Rhodohalobacter sp. SW132: one gene and its partner. The protein of the gene in region 2 interacts with the protein of the main gene of each other region in a pairwise test. Links are inferred from orthologs where the notes say so. Each region holds a gene or a part of one and is shown on either strand. Other genes may lie near its edges. The genes, in order: lpdA and DYD21_RS09820.

Evidence for each region.
Region 1: the proteins of DYD21_RS09820 (region 2) and lpdA interact in binary tests that used the Escherichia coli proteins (3 or more experiments, as listed by UniProt). The link is inferred for Rhodohalobacter sp. SW132 from one-to-one orthologs.

The regions. Positions count from the first base shown.
Region 1 is NZ_QUOK01000001.1:496,861-506,153, reverse strand. What follows is about bases 5,307-8,132. They hold lpdA (dihydrolipoyl dehydrogenase), read left to right. Parts: upstream 5,307-5,921; coding sequence 5,922-7,343; downstream 7,344-8,132. Other genes in these bases: DYD21_RS02165 (energy transducer TonB), read left to right, coding at 7,850-8,132; DYD21_RS02175 (mechanosensitive ion channel family protein), read left to right, coding at 5,307-5,782. In the rest of the region: DYD21_RS02195 (CCA tRNA nucleotidyltransferase), read left to right, coding at 1-1,035; DYD21_RS02190 (SemiSWEET transporter), read left to right, coding at 1,077-1,334; ispE (4-(cytidine 5'-diphospho)-2-C-methyl-D-erythritol kinase), read left to right, coding at 1,349-2,224; DYD21_RS02180 (glycogen/starch/alpha-glucan phosphorylase), read left to right, coding at 2,328-4,787; more of DYD21_RS02175, read left to right, coding at 4,874-5,306; more of DYD21_RS02165, read left to right, coding at 8,133-8,545; lipoyl(octanoyl) transferase LipB, read left to right, coding at 8,657-9,293. UniProt on the Escherichia coli protein: Lipoamide dehydrogenase is a component of the glycine cleavage system as well as of the alpha-ketoacid dehydrogenase complexes.
Region 2 is NZ_QUOK01000004.1:172,809-182,283, reverse strand. Bases 3,523-6,530 are described here. They hold DYD21_RS09820 (ATP-dependent helicase), read right to left. Parts: upstream 6,169-6,530; coding sequence 3,877-6,168; downstream 3,523-3,876. Other genes in these bases: DYD21_RS09825 (DUF5723 family protein), read right to left, coding at 3,523-3,729. In the rest of the region: lon (endopeptidase La), read right to left, coding at 1-2,064; more of DYD21_RS09825, read right to left, coding at 2,209-3,522; DYD21_RS09815 (glycerate kinase), read right to left, coding at 6,646-7,959; DYD21_RS09810 (SDR family NAD(P)-dependent oxidoreductase), read left to right, coding at 8,136-8,888; DYD21_RS09805 (PIG-L deacetylase family protein), read left to right, coding at 8,949-9,475. UniProt on the Escherichia coli protein: A helicase with DNA-dependent ATPase activity. Unwinds DNA duplexes with 3'-5' polarity. Translocates on single-stranded DNA with 3'-5' polarity. Initiates unwinding more efficiently from a nicked substrate than double-stranded DNA.

The DNA of each region.
Region 1 (9,293 bases), on a different replicon or contig from region 2:
CTGTCGTGGAGCCTGAACGAAGAGACATTCGGGCTGCTGCAGGATCCCTTTCACGGAGTGCAGGATCTGAAAAATAAGATCATCCGCACACCAATCGACCCGGAGAAGACCTTCGAGGACGACCCGCTCCGAATGATGCGCGCTGTGCGATTCGCTGCTCAACTAAAATTTACAATAGAGGATGAAACGTTCAGTGCCATCCAGAAAATGGCCCACAGGCTTTCAATTATTTCCAAAGAGCGAATCATTGAGGAACTGAATAAAATAGTTCTGACTCATAAACCCTCCTACGGATTCGAACTTCTGCTAAAATCAGGTCTCCTGGAGCAATTTTTCCCTGAGATGGTGAAGCTGCAGGGAGTTGATGTGAAAAACGGTCAGCGCCATAAAGATAATTTCTGGCACACACTGAAAGTACTCGATAATGTTGCAGCGGTAAGTGATAATCTCTGGCTTCGCTGGGCTGCAATCATGCACGATATCGCCAAGCCGCCTACAAAACGGTTTTCAAAATCGGCGGGATGGACCTTTCACGGGCACGATGCACTGGGTGCAAAATGGACGCCAAAAATATTTCGCAGACTTGGTTTGCCGCTCGATGACCGCATGAAATATGTGCAGAAACTGGTGCGCCTCCACCTGCGACCTATCGCTCTCGTTTCCGATGAGGTTTCAGACAGCGCCGTGCGAAGGCTGATCTATGAAGCGGGCGATGATATTGAAGATCTGATGACGCTTTGTCGGGCCGACATCACCAGTAAAAATGAGTGGCGGGTGCAAAAATACCGTAATAATTTCGACCGCGTGGAAAAGAAGATTAAAACGGTTGAAAAGAAAGACAAAATCCGGAACTGGACCAATCCAATCTCAGGAGAAGATATTATGGAGGTTTTTGATGTGAAACCCGGCCCAATCGTTGGAAAAGTGAAAGATAAAATCAAAAATGCAATATTTGACGGTGAAATACCGAATGACCGGGATGAAGCATATCAATATCTTCTGAAACTGAAAGAAGATGTCGGGGAAAAAGAGTAGGTTCATCCAACACAATTAACTGAAAGAAAACCGAAAAATTTATGGAGACATTTACAATTATCGGGCTGATGGCTGGGTTTTGTACCACCGTTGCCTTTCTTCCGCAGGTGATGAAAACATGGAAAACAAAATCTGCGAAAGATATCTCACTCGGCATGTACCTGATTTTTTGTACGGGAGTTGGGTTGTGGCTAACCTATGGAATTATGATTGGTGATTTACCGATTATTCTAACCAACGTAGTCACCCTGGTACTGGCGCTGAGCATTCTCTTTTTTAAACTGACATTCAAAGATTAGGTCTGAACGCAACTATGAGCAATAAACGCTGGATTGCTGATTCGTACGGAAAAATAAACCTGGGTCTTCATGTACTTGAAAAACTCCCGACCGGATATCACAGGATAGAAACCGGGTTTGCATTTATTGAATGGAGCGATCGCTTTGAAGTTCGTATTTCTGATGAATACGAATTAACAATAACCGGATCGGACATTCCAACTGACGGTACCAACTTGATTTCCCGGGCCTATAACGCTTTTAATACGTACGTTGGACTGAAGCGAAACTACCATTTTACCGTATCGAAGCAGATTCCCGCCGGGGCAGGATTGGGCGGCGGAAGCAGTAACGCGGCGCTGACCTTCAGGATGCTCAATAAAATGGAAGATGCCGGATTATCGGATGATGAAATTGTAGATCTTTGCAGAGATCTCGGCGCAGACATTCCATTTTTTGTATACGGAAAAACAGGTATTGGCAGCGGGATTGGTCAGGATATTGATTTTGCGGATATTCAGCCCGACGCCTGGATCGTAACGGTATTTCCCGGATTTGAAAGTTCAACGGCAGAAGCGTACCGGCACTGTGCTCCCAATCCCGACCCCGGATTTTCGCTGAAAGGCGTTCTTTTGGAAGAGCCGCTGGAAGAGTGGCAGTACTTGCTGCAGAACGACCTGGAACAGGCGGTGATACCGCAGCACGAAATGGTTGGGAACATCAAAGATCAGCTGCTCGATTTTGGTGCAGATTATGCAGCCATGAGCGGTAGCGGTTCTACAGTTTTTGGCATTTTTGACCAAGATTTTGTTGCAATTAATGCCTATGAATCGTTTCATGAACTGGGTTTGGCGAGTAAACTGACCCGCCCTAAGTTTCAGCCCGATTATGGAATTTATGTTAAAGAGTAGCCAAAAACCTGCAGGCCGGTATAAGCCTGTTTATTAATTGGATGGCAGATAAAGTTTAAAAGAATACATCACACAAACCGAATAGTTTTAGGATTTTCAAATTATGGCAAAAAAAACGAAGAGTAACATACGTAGCGGAATGGATGCGGATTCTTTCAGAGAAGATATCAAGCAGCATCTGAGGTACACACTGGCCAAAGACGAATTTTCAACGACAGGATGGGATAATTATCGGAGCGTGGTGCTCAGCGTGATGGACCGTCTGCACGACCGATGGATTGAAACTCAGCAGAGCTACTACAAACAGGATAAAAAAAGGGTTTATTACCTTTCCATGGAGTACCTGATCGGCCGGCTTCTGGATAACATGCTGGTGAACCTGGGTATGCAGGATGAAGCTGCCGAGGCAATGGAAGAGATGGGCCTCGATTATGATAAGGTCCGTAATGCTGAATGGGATGCGGGTCTCGGAAATGGCGGCCTGGGAAGGCTGGCGGCCTGTTTCCTGGATTCGATGGCAACGCTCGGCATTCCAGCTATCGGCTACGGAATTCGATACGACTACGGGATTTTTTATCAGTCGATCGAGAATGGATTCCAGATTGAAAAGCCTGACCTTTGGCTGCAATACGGAAATCCGTGGGATGTTGTCCGCCCAAAAATTCAGTATACCGTTCCTTTCTATGGCGATTCGGTAGCTTATCAGAACGAAAACGGGAATGTTCGATTCAAACTTGAGAATACGCACCCCGTGAAAGCTGTGGCTTACGATACGCCCGTTCCAGGCTTTAAAAACAATGTGGTGAATAACCTGCGCCTCTGGAAAGCGGAATCATCCTCATCAATCGACCTGAAGAGCTTTAACCAGGGTCAGTATATCGATGCTGTCCGGGATACACAGCTGAATGAAAATATTTCGAGGGTGCTCTACCCGAACGATAAAATGTTTGTGGGGCAGGAGCTCCGGCTGAAGCAGGAGTTTTTCCTGGTTTCCGCTTCTATGAATGATATCCTCCGCCGGTTCAAAAAAACGGAAGATGACTGGACGAAACTTCCTGAAAAGGTTGCCATTCAGTGTAACGATACCCATCCAAACCTGGCAATCCCGGAATTGATGCGCATTCTGATTGATGAAGAGGGCCTCGACTGGGATAAAGCGTGGGATATCACCGTAAAAACCATGGCGTACACTAATCACACGCTCATGCCCGAAGCGCTTGAGAAATGGCCCGTATCACTGATGAGAAATCTCCTGCCGCGTCACCTTCAAATTATTTATGAGATCAACCGAAGATTTTTGCAGAAAGTAAGTGCCGATATTGGTGATGACCGCGGCAAGATCAGCCGGCTCTCTATCGTGGGCGAAGGCGAGGATCCTGTGGTGCACATGGCATCACTTGGAATCGTCGGATCACACAAAATTAACGGTGTGGCCGCCCTACACAGTGACCTGATTAAGAAAACACTCTTCCGGGATTTTCACGATATCTACCCGGAACGGTTTACAAACAAGACGAACGGAATTACACCCCGGCGCTGGTTGCGGCAGTGTAACCGTGAACTGGCCGATCTGATTACTGGTGAAATCGGCGAGGGTTGGGTAACCGATCTCGATCAGCTTAAAAAAATCGAGAAGTTTGCAGATGACAAATCGTTCATGAAAAAGTTTGTTCAGATTAAACAGAACAACAAGCAGCGTATGGCCGATTACATCGAAGATAAGCGGGATGTGAAAATCAATACGGAATCCATGTTCGATATCCAGATTAAGCGGATTCACGAATACAAACGTCAGCTTATGCTTACGCTCTATGCGATCACACAGTACAACCGGATAAAGGAAAATTCCGATGGAGATTTCGTTCCGCGGACCATTTTGGTGGCTGGAAAAGCTGCTCCCGGGTATACGCTCGCTAAGTTGTTTATCAAGCTTATGAACGATGTTGGAGAGAAGATCAACAACGATCCTGATGTGGGCGATAAACTCAAATTTCTCTTTCTGGAGAACTACAGCGTAACACTGGCCGAGAAAATGATTCCTGCCGCAAACCTTTCGGAGCAGATTTCAACGGCCGGGAAGGAAGCATCCGGAACCGGGAATATGAAATTTGCCCTCAACGGAGCGCTCACAATCGGTACACTCGATGGCGCCAATGTTGAAATTAAAGAAGAGGTGGGCGATGAAAACATCTTTATTTTCGGAAATACCGTGGATGATGTAGACACTCTCCGCCGCGAAGGGTATAACCCGTGGGATTATTACAACTCCAACTCCGAACTGAAGAAAGCGATTGACCAGATTCGCGATGGATTCTTTAATTCCGATAAAGAACTTTTCCAGCCGATCATTGAGTCTCTGCTCGAAAAAGGGGATTACTTCCTGGTTCTGGCAGATTTCGAAGCGTATGTTAAGGAGCAGGGGGAAGTGGATGAACTCTTTAAAGATCAGAAAGAGTGGAACCGCAAAGCACTGCTTAACACGGCACGTGTTGGTAAATTTTCATCCGACAGAACCATCCGCGATTATGCTGAAGAGATCTGGGATGTGAAAGTTGATCGATAATTGGCACAAAACGTGCGGTGACTTTTCACTGAACAATAGCAGAATTATCTCCGGTCATCACGGCCGGAGTTTTTTAATATCAGACCATGGAATTGAATGAATTTCTGACGGCGTTGCAGGATTTCCTGAATATGCGCCTATTTGAGCTGCAGGAAACGCCGGTCACCATTATGTCGATGGTGATATTCCTGGTATTTCTGATATTTTTTCTGTTCCTGGGAGCATTCGTCAGAAAAGTACTGCACGGCAAAGTGCTCGATCGGTTTGAGATCGATCCGGGCCTTCAATATACGCTGGCCAGGGTTTCACAATACCTGATCGTTACCATTGGTGTGCTGATCTCTTTCCAGTTCGTTGGGATTGATCTGACCGGCCTCGCCGTTATTTTCGGGCTTCTGTCTGTGGGTATCGGTTTTGGCCTGCAAAATATCACGGCAAACTTTATTTCTGGTTTGATTGTGATGTTTGAGCGGCCGATCAGTGTTGGAGATCGTGTGGATGTTGCAGGAATTGAAGGTGATGTAACGGAGATCAACATTCGATCAACAAAAATCCGCACGCTCAATAATGTGTCGATTATCGTGCCGAATACGGAGTTTGTATCGAATAACGTAATCAACTACTCCCACGGCGAGCCTACTTTCAGGCTCGATATCAACGTGGGTGTATCATATTCGTCTGATCTGGAAATTGTTTTGAAAGCGCTGAATGAGGTAGCTGAGGAACATCCGCGGGTGATGAAAATCCCCGCGCACCAGGTGCATCTGATTGAATTTGGAGATTCTTCCTGGGATATGCAGCTTCGGGCCTGGATCTCGAATGTGAAAGACCGGTATATTTTAAGGAACGAGCTTCACCAGGCGATTGTGAAAAAGTTTGATGAACTGGATATCGAAATTCCATTTCCCCAGCGCGATCTTCATGTACGATCGTCCGTAGCCCTTCCGGTGGACTCAAAAAAGCGGGACGAGCATCCGCAGAAGGGAGCCAAATAAACGGTTGTTCTAATCACCCTGCAGATTTACTTATCTGATGTAAATCTCTTATTTTGAAAGACTAAATCAGAAAATCACGCAGACAAACAGCAACGAATGTCTGCCAATCGTAAACCAACTATTATAAATCACCGAACCGATGGCTAAAGAATTTGACGTTTGTGTAATTGGAACCGGGCCCGGCGGCTATGTAGCAGCAATACGCGCCTCCCAGCTTGGATTTAAAACCGCTGTTGTAGAGAAACGATCACTGGGCGGCGTTTGCCTCAATATTGGCTGTATTCCCACCAAAGCACTGCTGCGATCCGCTGAGGTTTTTGAATCGATCACCCACGCCTCCGACTACGGTGTGGATGTGAAAGATTTTTCAGTGAATTTTGATGGAATGATCAAAAGAAGCCGAAAAGTTGCCGACAAGATGAGTAAAGGCGTTCAGTTTCTTATGAAGGCGAACAACATCGAAGTTCTGAGAGGAACCGGCGTGTTTAAATCAGCCAAAGAACTTGCGGTGCAGGATGATAAAGGAAAAGAGAATGAGACGATAAAAGCAAAACATTTTATTATCGCAACCGGAGCCCGGCCGCGGCAGCTTCCAAACCTGGAGATTGACGGTAAGCTGATCATCGATTCAGAAAAAGCGATGCAGCTCGAAAAACAGCCGAAGAAATTACTGGTTATCGGTGCCGGTGCCATCGGAGTTGAGTTTGCCTATTTCTATAACTCTATCGGCACGGAAGTAACGCTTGTAGAGCTGCAGAAAACACTTGTACCTGTAGAAGACCAGGATGTTGGCAAAGAGCTGGGCAAGATTTACAAGAAAAAAGGTGTGAATATCTTTACCGAAAGCACTGTTGAGAAAGTTGAGAAGAAAGGGAAAGGAGCGAAGGTTACGATTAAGACTAAAAATGGCAAAGAAGAGATCGAAGTGGATGTTGTTCTCTCAGCCGTAGGAGTTACCGGAAATGTGGAGGATATCGGGCTGGAAGAAGCCGGTGTTGAGCACGAGAAAGGTGCTATTAAAGTTGATAAATCCACTTACAAAACTTCTGCAGATAATATTTACGCAATTGGCGATGTAATCGGTGCGCCGTGGCTGGCACACAAAGCATCACATGAAGCGACTGTTCTTGTTGAACAGCTTGCTGGTGAAAACCCGCACCCGATTAAGTATGATAACATTCCTGGTTGTACCTATTGTGAGCCGCAAGTCGCATCTGTTGGATATACTGAACAACAGGCAAAAGACGAGGGATACGATATTATGGTTGGAAAATTTCCATTTTCAGCCAGCGGTAAAGCTGCAGGCCTTGGCCATGAAGAAGGCTTTGTGAAAGTCGTTTTTGATAAGAAGTATGGCGAATGGCTTGGCTGCCACATGATCGGTTCACACGTTACAGAACTGATCGCAGAAGCAGTGGTTGCGCGGGATCTCGAGACCACCGGGCACGAAATCATTAGCGCAGTGCATCCTCACCCCACGATGAGCGAAGCGGTAATGGAAGCTGTAGCTGAAGCGTATGGCGAAGGAGTACATCTTGGTTCAAAGCCGAAGAAGAAATAATCAACCGATTTACATAGCGGATGAATTGTGAAAAAAGGCGGGTGAAAACCTGCCTTTTTTGTGTCCGGCTGCATTGAAATTCTATAAAATTGAGAGGGCAATCAAACCACTCATCCCCCTTAATAAAGAAGCTGTGCTCTCACAATGGAAAATCAATCCACCTCTTTTTTTACAGATTCTCGCTGATAAGTCCTGAATAAAAAGAATACTATCTGCTACAATCAGAGAAACTTTGCGCGAATAAATATATGGCAGAAATACACTTCATCCATTCTCGTTAGCAGACTCAACGTTTTAGATTGTAGTGCACTGGCTAATATTATAAAATGTATATTGCCATATTAAAAAACGGCTGCAAGATTCTATTCTGCACTTTTTTTATCTGATGATAAAGCGCTTTTCCAATTCTATCCTGCACCAAAAAACATATCTCCTTCATAATTTTATTATAGCTTTCTAATAAAGAAAACACCGAGATAAAAGGAGACGGTGACGGGAGGTTAACTATGAAAAAAGAAACAAAAAATAACGAAATCAGATTCACTAATCAGAGAAGACCGGAAGTAGATCTCCGGAGGTATTACACGATTTTTTTACAAATTGGATTGATACTTTCGTTAGCGATTTTGATTGGACTCACAAAAATTACGATCAAGCCATCAGGCCAGCAGGATATTGTTTTTCACGAGCAGGAAATTATTGAGATGGAGGAGATTATACAGACCCGGCAGCAGGAGAGGGTACCACCCCCACCGCGGCCGCCGGTTCCGGTTGCAGTGCCCAACGATGTGATTATTGATGATGTGGAAATCATGATCGATTCAGAGCTGAATCTCTTTAGTGACGGACATCTACCACCACCACCGCCCCCACAACGTGAAGATGCGGATGAACCGGAAGAGGATTTCTTCGTTTTCGTCGAGGATATGCCGCAGCTGAAAGGCGGTGTTTCCGCACTGCAGCAGGAAGTCCGCTATCCCGAACTTGCAGCTCGTGCGAACATTCAGGGGCGGGTCATTGTGCAGTTTATCATCAACGAGAAGGGTGAAGTAGAAAACCCCCAGGTCATTCGGGGAATCGGAGGAGGTTGTGATGAAGAAGCCCTTCGGGTTATAAGAAATGCGCAATTTACGCCGGGGATGCAGCGCGGCCGACCGGTTCGGGTTCAATATACCATGCCGATTACCTTTACACTTCGCTGATAAATACCTGGCAATCAGCCCGGTAAGATCGTTCACCTTTAACACTGCCCGTTGAGCTTTGACGGGCAGTGTGCGTATGGGCATTATGCTTCCTTTTCCTTATCTTCAGGCATGAGTAAATCGGTAGAAATATTCGATATCGGCAGAATACCATATCGTGAAGCCTGGGATCTGCAGCGCCGCCTGCAAAAGCAACTGATCGATCAAAAACTACGGTTCAGAGCTGCACCTGAGGAGGGAAAACCAGTCTCCGATTCCCTTCTGTTTGTAGAACACCCCCACGTGTACACGCTTGGGAAAAGCGGCGATGCGGGCCACCTATTGAAAAGTGCCGCTGAACTGAATGAGATTGAAGCAGAATTTATAGAAAACGACCGGGGCGGAGATATTACCTATCACGGACCGGGACAGATTGTCGGCTACCCGATTTTGGACCTGGACAGACATTTTACGGATGTGCACAAATATCTGCGCTACCTGGAAGAGGTTATCATAAAAACCTGCAGTGATTTTGGTATTAAAGCGGGAAGAATTGATGGTTTGACCGGAGTGTGGGTAGGTCAGCAAAAAATTTGTGCAATGGGAATTCGTTGCTCGCGCTGGGTTACCATGCATGGTTTCGCTCTGAATGTATCCACGGATCTTAGTTACTTTGATCACATCGTACCGTGCGGCATATCAGACAAGAAAGTTTCCGGGTTATCCGAGTTAGCCGGTCGGTCGTTGGATATAACCGAAGTAAAAGAGC
Region 2 (9,475 bases):
AAGTTCTTCATACCGGGCGCGCAAATAACTGATCGCCAGCATCGCAGACTCTTTCATCACATCGCCAAGCTGACCTGTAATATGCAGTTTCCCCGTGCCGCGGCTGACGCTCGCTTCGATAAAGAGAATATCACCGCCGTATTGAGTCCACGCGAGTCCGGTTGATACACCGGGAACGGTTGTCCGCTCGGCCGCATCAGAGAAGAATTTGCGCTTACCGAGGATATCCTGAACATCGTTTACTCCAACGCTCATTTTTTCTATCTCATCGCTGGCAATTTTTGCTGCCACGTTCCGGCAGACGGATCCAATTTGCCGTTCCAGGTTCCGTACACCCGATTCGCGGGTATACTGCTCTATAATCCGTTCGATAGCAGCTTTGGAGATTTTAATCTGTTTCTTGTTCAGCCCGTTTTCCTCAATCTGTTTTGGAATCAGGTATTTTTTGGCAATCTGGACCTTCTCTTCAAGAGTGTAACCGCTGATGTTGATGATTTCCATCCGGTCACGCAGCGGTGCGGGAATTGTATCCAGCGAGTTTGCCGTTGCGATAAACATCACCTTGGAGAGGTCATATTCCAGCTCAAGATAATTATCGATAAAGCCGTTGTTCTGTTCAGGGTCGAGAACTTCCAGCAGGGCTGAAGTAGGATCGCCGCGGAAATCACTACCCACTTTATCGATCTCATCGAGCATCATTACCGGGTTTCCGGTGCCGGCTTTTTTCATGGATCGGAGAATTCGTCCCGGCAGTGCGCCGATATACGTTCTCCTGTGGCCGCGAATTTCTGCTTCATCATGAATGCCACCCAGGCTGAATCGCTCAAATTCACGGTTCAGCGAGCGTGCAATTGATTTTCCAAGCGAGGTTTTTCCAACTCCCGGAGGGCCGTAGAAACATAGAATCGGAGCTTTCATATCCTTTTTTAATTTCAGGACAGCAAGATATTCAACGATTCTCTTTTTCACCTTTTCCAGCCCGTAGTGATCTTCATCCAGAATATTTCGGGCGCGTTTCAGGTCAAGTTTATCTTTCGATGTTTCACCCCACGGCAGATCCAGAATCCACTCCACGTAGCTATGAATGATACCGTAGTTTGGTGATGAACTCGGCGTCATTTCAAGACGCTGAAGTTCCTTTTCAACCGTTTGTTTGGCATCATCGGTCAGCCCCTTTTTCTCGTTCAGTCGTTTTCTGAGAGTGATGATATCCTGCTGCTCACTATCTTCACCGAGCGCTTCCTGGATCGCTTTCATCTGCTGGCGCAGGTAAAAATCACGCTGCTGATCATCAATGTCAGACTTCACCTTCGTGCGGATCTCTTCACTTAAGTTCAGTACCTGGAGTTCCTTGTTCAGGTGTTCCATTACTGTTTCCAGCCGGTCTGAGAATTTTCTAACTTCAAGAATCTCCTGTTTTGCGGCAAGATCTACCTGCAGATTTGAGGAGATAAAGTTCAGTAAAAAGGACGGGCTCGAAATGTTGTTGATGGCAATCGAGGCCTCAGAAGGAATATTTGGGGAAAGATTAACAATTTTACTTGCCGTCTCTTTAATGGATCGGATGGAAGCATCAAGCTCCAGCCCTGAGAGGTCCATCTCCTGTTTGAAAGCCTCTACATCAGCACGGAAAAATGGTTGTTCCTGCGTGACTTTAAGCACTTCAAAGATGCTCTTACCCTGAATGACAATACTTTTACTACCATCGGGCATTTTAATGAGCTTTAGAATCTGGGCGACTGTACCCATTTTGTAAAGGTCATCTTTGGTGGGATTTTCCACCGATTCATCCTTCTGTGCTACCACACCAATGATTTTGTCATTTTCGTACGCCTCTTTTACCAACTCCAGTGAGCGATCCCGGCCTACGGTAATGGGGACCACAACACCTGGAAAAAGAACGGTATTTTTCAGAGGCAGAATGGGCAGATTATCCGGAATTTCAGATTCCGTTAAACGTTTTTCTTCTTCTTCACTCATCAGGGGGATGGCTTGTTCAAAGTCATCGAACCCATCATTTTGTTCGTCGAAAGAAGCTTCAATTTTAAATCGTTGATCAAACATATAGAATATTCGTTAGGAAATTTTTCATAGTGTCTGCAAACAGAGAGCCAAAAAAAGGCTTGCCTTCATAACGTCATAAGTTGTCTGCGGGTTCTGCCAAATTGTGATATAAATAAAAGAAGCTGACAGTTGGGCAGAATGCAGTTATGGAATATAAAATTTTATAGCAACAGCTGATGCAGCGACCGGTTCAAGCGTAGGCCCTGCGGCTGTGCTTCGAAATTGCACAGCAGCGTTCACATCAAAATAGGTGGTTTCGAGCCCTGCACCAAAACTATAATAGCCAGGTAATTCCGTAGCCAGGCGAGTGCCGGCACGAAGTGGAAGAAATGAAAAAGGACGTACTTCTGCACCGATAAAACTTTTGAATTTTGTGGATTGGAAAGCGTTATCGTTGAGTCCAAGGCTGAAATCACCCATTAATTTTATCCTGTTGATCTGAAACAGAACCCCCGATTGAATGGATGTCGGCAGCATGGATTGATAGGAACCCCTGTTTTGTATACCGGCTTCCTGCAGCGGATGAATGCCATCTGCAGCGAGGAACTGAAAATCCTGAAGAACAGCGCCTGAATAAGAGTAATTTGAAAGTGAACCCGGATCATCGGTTTCTGAAGTTGATGTGGAGAGTTCTGACCGGAACGGGTCATCAAAGTGGTGGATCATCCCCAGGTCGGTAACGGATAAGCTCAGGCGCAGAGATTTTTCAGTGGCTTCTTCACCTCTTCTGATTAGCGACAGGTCATCCCCGAAGGTAAAGATATAGGTTATGCCAAGATCAAGAGCGGCGCCGATGCCGGCAGGTCGTGTGAGATCCGAAGTGCCAAATTGAGTTTCACCAGCCACAACGGGATTGAAACCGGTAGCCAGCTGCTGAGCCTGTTCGCTAAATGTTCCGGTACTTTCAAAACTGTAGGAAGATTCCCGAACCCACGGGCTTTGTGCGTCGCTTTGTGTGTATGAATCAGCATAACGTGTGGAGTACGACGCCCCCGATATCACAATTTTTGGAGCGATACCAATATTAAACCTGGAGATGCGGGGAAAAAGCCCGCTCAAAAAGCTGAATGATTCACTGTAACCGAACGAAATTTCATGGAGCGTCTGGAAACTGTGGGATAACGTGCGGTCGATTTCAAAACCATCATTTGTTTCAACGGGGTTCACATCATACCAGCCGCGGCCCACAGTAAAGCGGCTGCTTTGACGGGTTCTGACGCTGAATGCATAACTCCGCTCATCTCTGAACCATTTTATTCCAAACCAGTTAATCGAGGTAGCTGACCTGAACTGTCGGTCTAACCGGCCGGCAGGGTAATGCCTGCTTAAAAGGGTTTCTCTGTCTCCATCTGAAAGCAAATATTCGCTATAGCCTGGAGGGTTGAAAAGGTTTGTGTACGTATCGAACCTCTTACCGGCATTGCGAATGCGCAGAGGCGTATCGATATAAGCCCCGCTTTCTGCAAATGAAAACTGAAGACGGTAATTTTTCTCCCGGAGCTGAATATTAGCCGGGTTGATAAAAAGCGCATCATAACCGGTGATGTACGACGTTCCGCCGCCGCCCAATCCCATGCTCACGGGGTTGTATGAAATTTGTGCATCTGTTGTGAGTGGAATCACAAAAAAACAGACAGCGATAAGTAATGTAGCTGCTTTATTCAACGATTTAATCTGTTCAGAAAATAATTACGAATAGCGGTGTATTAACTGACTGCCGGGTAATATTGTTTCATAGAAACTCTATAAACGGCAGAATATTTAGTCACTCAGCATGAAAAGCCGCTGATATTTTTCTCTTTTATAAAAAAATTATAAAACCTGAAGCCGGGCGGCACGCAACATAAGCGTTTTTTGCCCTCTCTGTTTAAAAAATACAACAACTTTTGAATCTTTACCTGATCCTGTTCGCTGTAAAATTTTACCGGGACCGAAGGCCGGGTGCATAACTGTAGTGCCGGCCTGAAAAGGATCATTATCATAAGTAGTTTCAATTTCAAAGCCGCTGCTGGATGGCTTTTTGGTCTTTATCGGCTCTTTCCAGTCGTACTCAACTTCGGTATCATTGTTTTTTGGTGTCGATTTTTCAGCGCTGAAACGCTCCCTGTTTTGCCGGATTGTTGCACCAGTTTCAGTCCGGACCACACCGGGATCCACCTCATCCAGAAAACGTGAGCGCATCTGGCGGTTCTCTTCCCCGAAACGATACCGCATTTTTGAATAGCTGAAAAACAGTTGTTCTTCAGCACGGGTAATGGCCACATAAAAAAGGCGCCGTTCCTCTTCAAAGTCTGCCTCCTCACCGTCACGCCCGCCCATTGGGAATAAATTCTCCTCAAGTCCTACTATAAACACCACCGGAAATTCCAGTCCCTTCGAACCGTGAACCGTCATCATGGTTACCGCAGGTTTATCTTCATCATATTTATCAGAATCGGTGATGAGGCTGATTTCCTGCAAAAAAGAGCTGAGCGTAGGTTTTTTATTATGTCGTTCGTAATAAGAGATGGCGTTTTGCAGTTCCAGTATATTATCTCGGCGCGTGAGTGCTTTTGCGCTGTTTTCTTCAATCAGGGCTTTCACATAGCCGCTTGCTTCAAGCATTTTTTTGGTTGTATCGAGCAGGGATGCGCCGGCTTCCAGATCATTTCGAAGCGTGTGAATCATCGCCACAAACTGCTTGATTTTTGATATAGCCGGCTTGTAAAGGTCAGAACCTTCCACATTTTGAATGATGGACCAAACCGATCGTTTTTGATCCCTCGATTTTTTCAGCAGGTCATTCAGCGTTTTCTTTCCAATTCCACGGCTCGGTTCGTTGATTATTCTCAGTAAAGCCTGTTCATCATCCGGATTGACCAGCAGAGTGAGATACGCCAGGACATCTTTGATTTCCTTTCGCTGATAAAATGACAAACCGCCAACAAGCTGATACGCGATACCTTTTCTTCGAAATGCCTCTTCAAATACCCTGCTTTGATAGTTCGTTCGATACAAAATGGCGAAATCGTTATTCGAGTGGCCTTCACGCATTTTTAAATTCTGAATGTGCTGCACCACGCGATTTGCCTCATCCCGTTCATCGAAATTCTCCAGGACGGTGATGGGATTTCCATCATCATTTTCTGTCCAGAGCGTTTTATCCAGCTGTTTATCATTATTTTTAATGATCGAATCAGCGCATTGCAGAATATATTTGGTTGAGCGGTAATTCTGCTCCAGGGGAACCTGTTCCGCGTTTTCGTAATCGCTCTTAAAGTTCAGGATATTGGAAATATCGGCCCCGCGAAAGGAATAGATACTCTGGGCATCATCGCCCACCACACAGATATTTTCATATTTGCTGGCGAGCATCTTCGTCATTTTATACTGCGCATGATTGGTATCCTGGTACTCATCAATCAGGATGTACTTAAAACGATCCTGGTAGGTGTCGAGCACATCGGGATGTTGCTCAAAAAGTTCAATTGGCTTGATCAGCAGATCGTCGAAATCCATCGCGTTGGCCTGACGCAGACGAACATCATAAACCTCAAACACCCGGGCAGTGATATCATCAAGCGTGCTTTGCACAAACCGCGTTTTGTAGGCGTTTGGTGTGATAAGCTGATTTTTCGCATCACTGATTTTTCGCTGAATCGTACGCGGACGAATCTCGCGCGGATCGTAGTTGAGTTCACCAAGAATTAGCTTAATAGCTGATTCCGAATCCGATGTATCATAAATCGAAAAATTGGAATCGAATCCGATTTTCTCCGCTTCAAACCGTAAAATTTTTGAGAAGATAGAGTGAAACGTTCCCATCCAGAGTTTCTTCGCCCGATCCCCGATTAATGCTTTGATACGATTCTGCATTTCACGAGCCGCTTTATTGGTAAACGTCAATGCAAGGATCTCCTGGGGCAGAGCTTTATGCTGCTGCAGCAGGTACGCAATCCGGAACGTGAGTACCCTGGTTTTTCCACTGCCGGCACCGGCTATAATCAAAAGAGGACCGCTGGTGTGAGTAACAGCTTTTTTCTGTTGCTTATTTAATCCCTTGAGAAAATCGACGGGTGTGGGCGGCTGATGATTTGGGTCTGGCTGCAGGGAAAACTGTTTCATGAAATTCGTTGGGGCTCTGCGATTCGCTCTTTGGTTCAGCTTCCAAAGTTACAAATTAATCAAACAACCTATGGAATCAGTTTGCAGAAAAAATACGATAACAAATTTGGGTTCTGTTAAATTCTAAATGCAAAAAAGTTTCATTACGAAGCTCCCCTCTCTGAAAAGTCACGCCAGGGCGCGTTAGTGAGGGACGGGATGAGTCAGAAGGGCTGGGAGTACTTAATTTTGTAAATGAACCTGGTAAATTTATCCATCAAAATTTCTGAAACTAATTTTCTCATAGTTTTTTGTAGTCTATTCATTCAGGTTGATTCAGCGAAACTCAGTGATATACTCAGCGAAAATCCGCGAAAAACAGAGTTGGCATCGATTTTGATAATGTGATCAGATCTGTTCCAATAGTTGGTAAAGAGATGATGTATTCGACCTGAATAATATTTTAGGCAGCTATACTATTAAAACACTCTTTTCATCCTAATTCTCAATCAATGTGATTTGCAGATCCATCAGATTGTTTCCGGTTGGACCTGGCTTCAGATGACCGCCGGCTTTTTCAAAAAAGTGGTAACTATCGTTTTCGCGCAGATATTCTTCGGGATCGAGACCTTCTTTTTTTGCCTCTTTTATGGTCTTGTTGGTCACTACCGCACCAGCGGCGTCTGTCGGTCCGTCAATTCCATCGGTTCCGGCACTCAAAAAACTGATATCATTTTCAAAGGAGCTCAATTTAAGTGCCATACGCAGTGCCAGCTCCTGGTTTCTACCACCCAGCCCGCTTCCTGTCACTTCTACGGTGGGCTCACCAAAGGTAATCAGAGCAGCAGGTTTTCTATCCTGATCGTTCAGCTGTTTAACTTTTGTGAAGATGTGATGCTCAAACTCTTCAATCGCCCCTGACCACGCGCTCTTTTCCAGGTGTACGTCATATCCATCTGCCTTGATTATTTCGGCACATTTTTGTGCCATCTGGGTTGCGGATGCGATGATAAAAGAGTGATGCCGGCTGAAATCTTCCGTTTTCCTGTAATGTTTGTCAATCACTTCCGCATCCATCTCTACGGCGAGGAGCTGACGTGCAGTGTGCGGGATTTTCTGATACAAGCCGTACTTTTTTAAAACCTGGAAAGCAGAAGTTGCCGAGATTGGCTGAGCAACGGAGGGCCCGCTGCCAATCATGCTGATTTCATCATCCGTGATATCTGATATCATCAGATCGATCAGAGTGGTACGGTTGAGCCATTTCAGAATTTGTCCGCCCTTCACTTGTGAGAATACTTTTCGAACCGTGTTGATTTCATGGATGGAAGCGCCGGATCCTATCAAAAGTGAATATATTTCGTTGATCTCTTCAATTTCAAGATCTCCGGCCGGAATACAAAACAGCGATGACGTACCGCCTGATACAAGATTCAAAACAAGTGCGTTATCCGGCAGCGATTGCATAAACCGTACTAATTCGAGGGAGGAGGAGAGGCTGTCGTAATCCGGCAGCGGGTGCGAACCTTTGAATACCTGGAACCTGTTTCTCTCATTCCACTCATTTGGGGAGATAACAATTCCATCCGTAATACGGTCACCTAAAATCTTTTCAACTGCAATGGCCATGGAAACGGAAGCTTTTCCAAAACCGATCAGGTAAACCGGCTGATCATCCTTTAAAGAGAATGTTTTGTCTTGAACCGATAGCGTGCGTTCTTCCGGTTTCCATTCTACTTCGTTTGGTATCACAGACAGCGGTGATACGTGCTGAAGTGTTTCAGTAAAATATTTTTTAGCCTTCTCAATCATATTTAACCTGTTGTAAATAAACCCTTTATCCTGAGAACAATTTTTTGTGATGTTACATTTCGACTATCTAAAGTAGGAGTTCCATCGCTTTATATCCATTGTTTAAATTGTACCGGTGAATAACAAAAATGAATTGTTTGATGGTGAATAGCTGATTATGTTTCGGCAAAAAGATAATGGCAGAACACAATCGATCTGTTTTTTTAACCGGATGCTCACGTGGAATCGGACTTGAAATCGCCAGGGAGTGCCTCCGAAAAGGGTGGAAGGTTATAGGCACTGCCCGGAAATCGGATTTCCCTGATGTGTTGAAGAAACAATCCCGGTTTAAAGGAATCCACCTGGACCTGTCTGATTTAAGCCGTTTAAAAGAGGAAATACTTCAGATCCTTGATCAGGAGAAGCCCGATGTTTTAATCAATAATGCCGGAATTTTTGTGGATGCGGATCACGCCGGGCCGGATGATCATTGGCTTGAGGTTTGGGACCAAACGATGAATATCAACCTGAAAGCTCCGGCATTGTTGTGTAAATGGTTCCTGAACTTTCATACGAAACCGAATTCTCAAACTTCTGGAGCGTCGATCATCAATATTGCATCCCGCGCATCCTATCGCGGCGATACGCAGGAATATGCGGCTTATGCTGCATCCAAAGCGGGGCTCGTCGGGCTCACAAAAAGCATCGCCCGGGATTACAGCAAGCGGGGAGTGGTTGCCTACTCTGTAGCTCCCGGATTTATCGAAACGGATATGGCGAAAGATGCCGTGAACCTCCTTGGGAAAGATCATGTTACGGCAGGGTCAGCTTTTGATGAGATCACTCAGCCGGATGAAGTTGCCAAACTCGTGGCTTTCCTGGCAGAAGGTTCCATTCCGCATGCATCCGGACAGACATTTCATATAAATGGCGGTTCGTACATGATCTGAATCACCTGAAAAATTGATCCATCCCACAATTTGTAATTCTAATTGAATAGGTATCCTCAAATGAAAATACTCTACATTTTTCCACATCCCGATGATGAATCCTTTGGCCCTGCACCGGCGATGAGCGCACAGCTTCGTCAGGGTCATGAAGTTTATCTTCTTACACTTACCAAAGGAGAGGCGACCAAACAGCGGCACAGGCTGGGCGTCAGTAAAGAGGAGATGGGGGAGATCCGTTTTAAGGAAATGCAATGTGTTGAAAAAACGCTGGGTCTTTCCGGGATGACCGTACTTGATCTGCCTGATAATGAACTAAAACATTTGGATCCGTATGAAATCGAAATGGTCATAGAAGACCATATTCATAAACTGAAACCGGATGTAATTATCACATACGCGGTGCATGGGGTAAGCGGATTCCATGACCACCTGGTGAGCCATGCCGTGGTAAAAAGTGTGTTTTGCCGATTGAAACGACAGGGAAGCAGTTACCCGAAAAGACTGGCATTTTTTACCCGGATGGGTGAGGTAGATACGAAGGGTAAATTCCGGCTGGAAGCGTCATCAGATGAGGAAATCGCTTATGT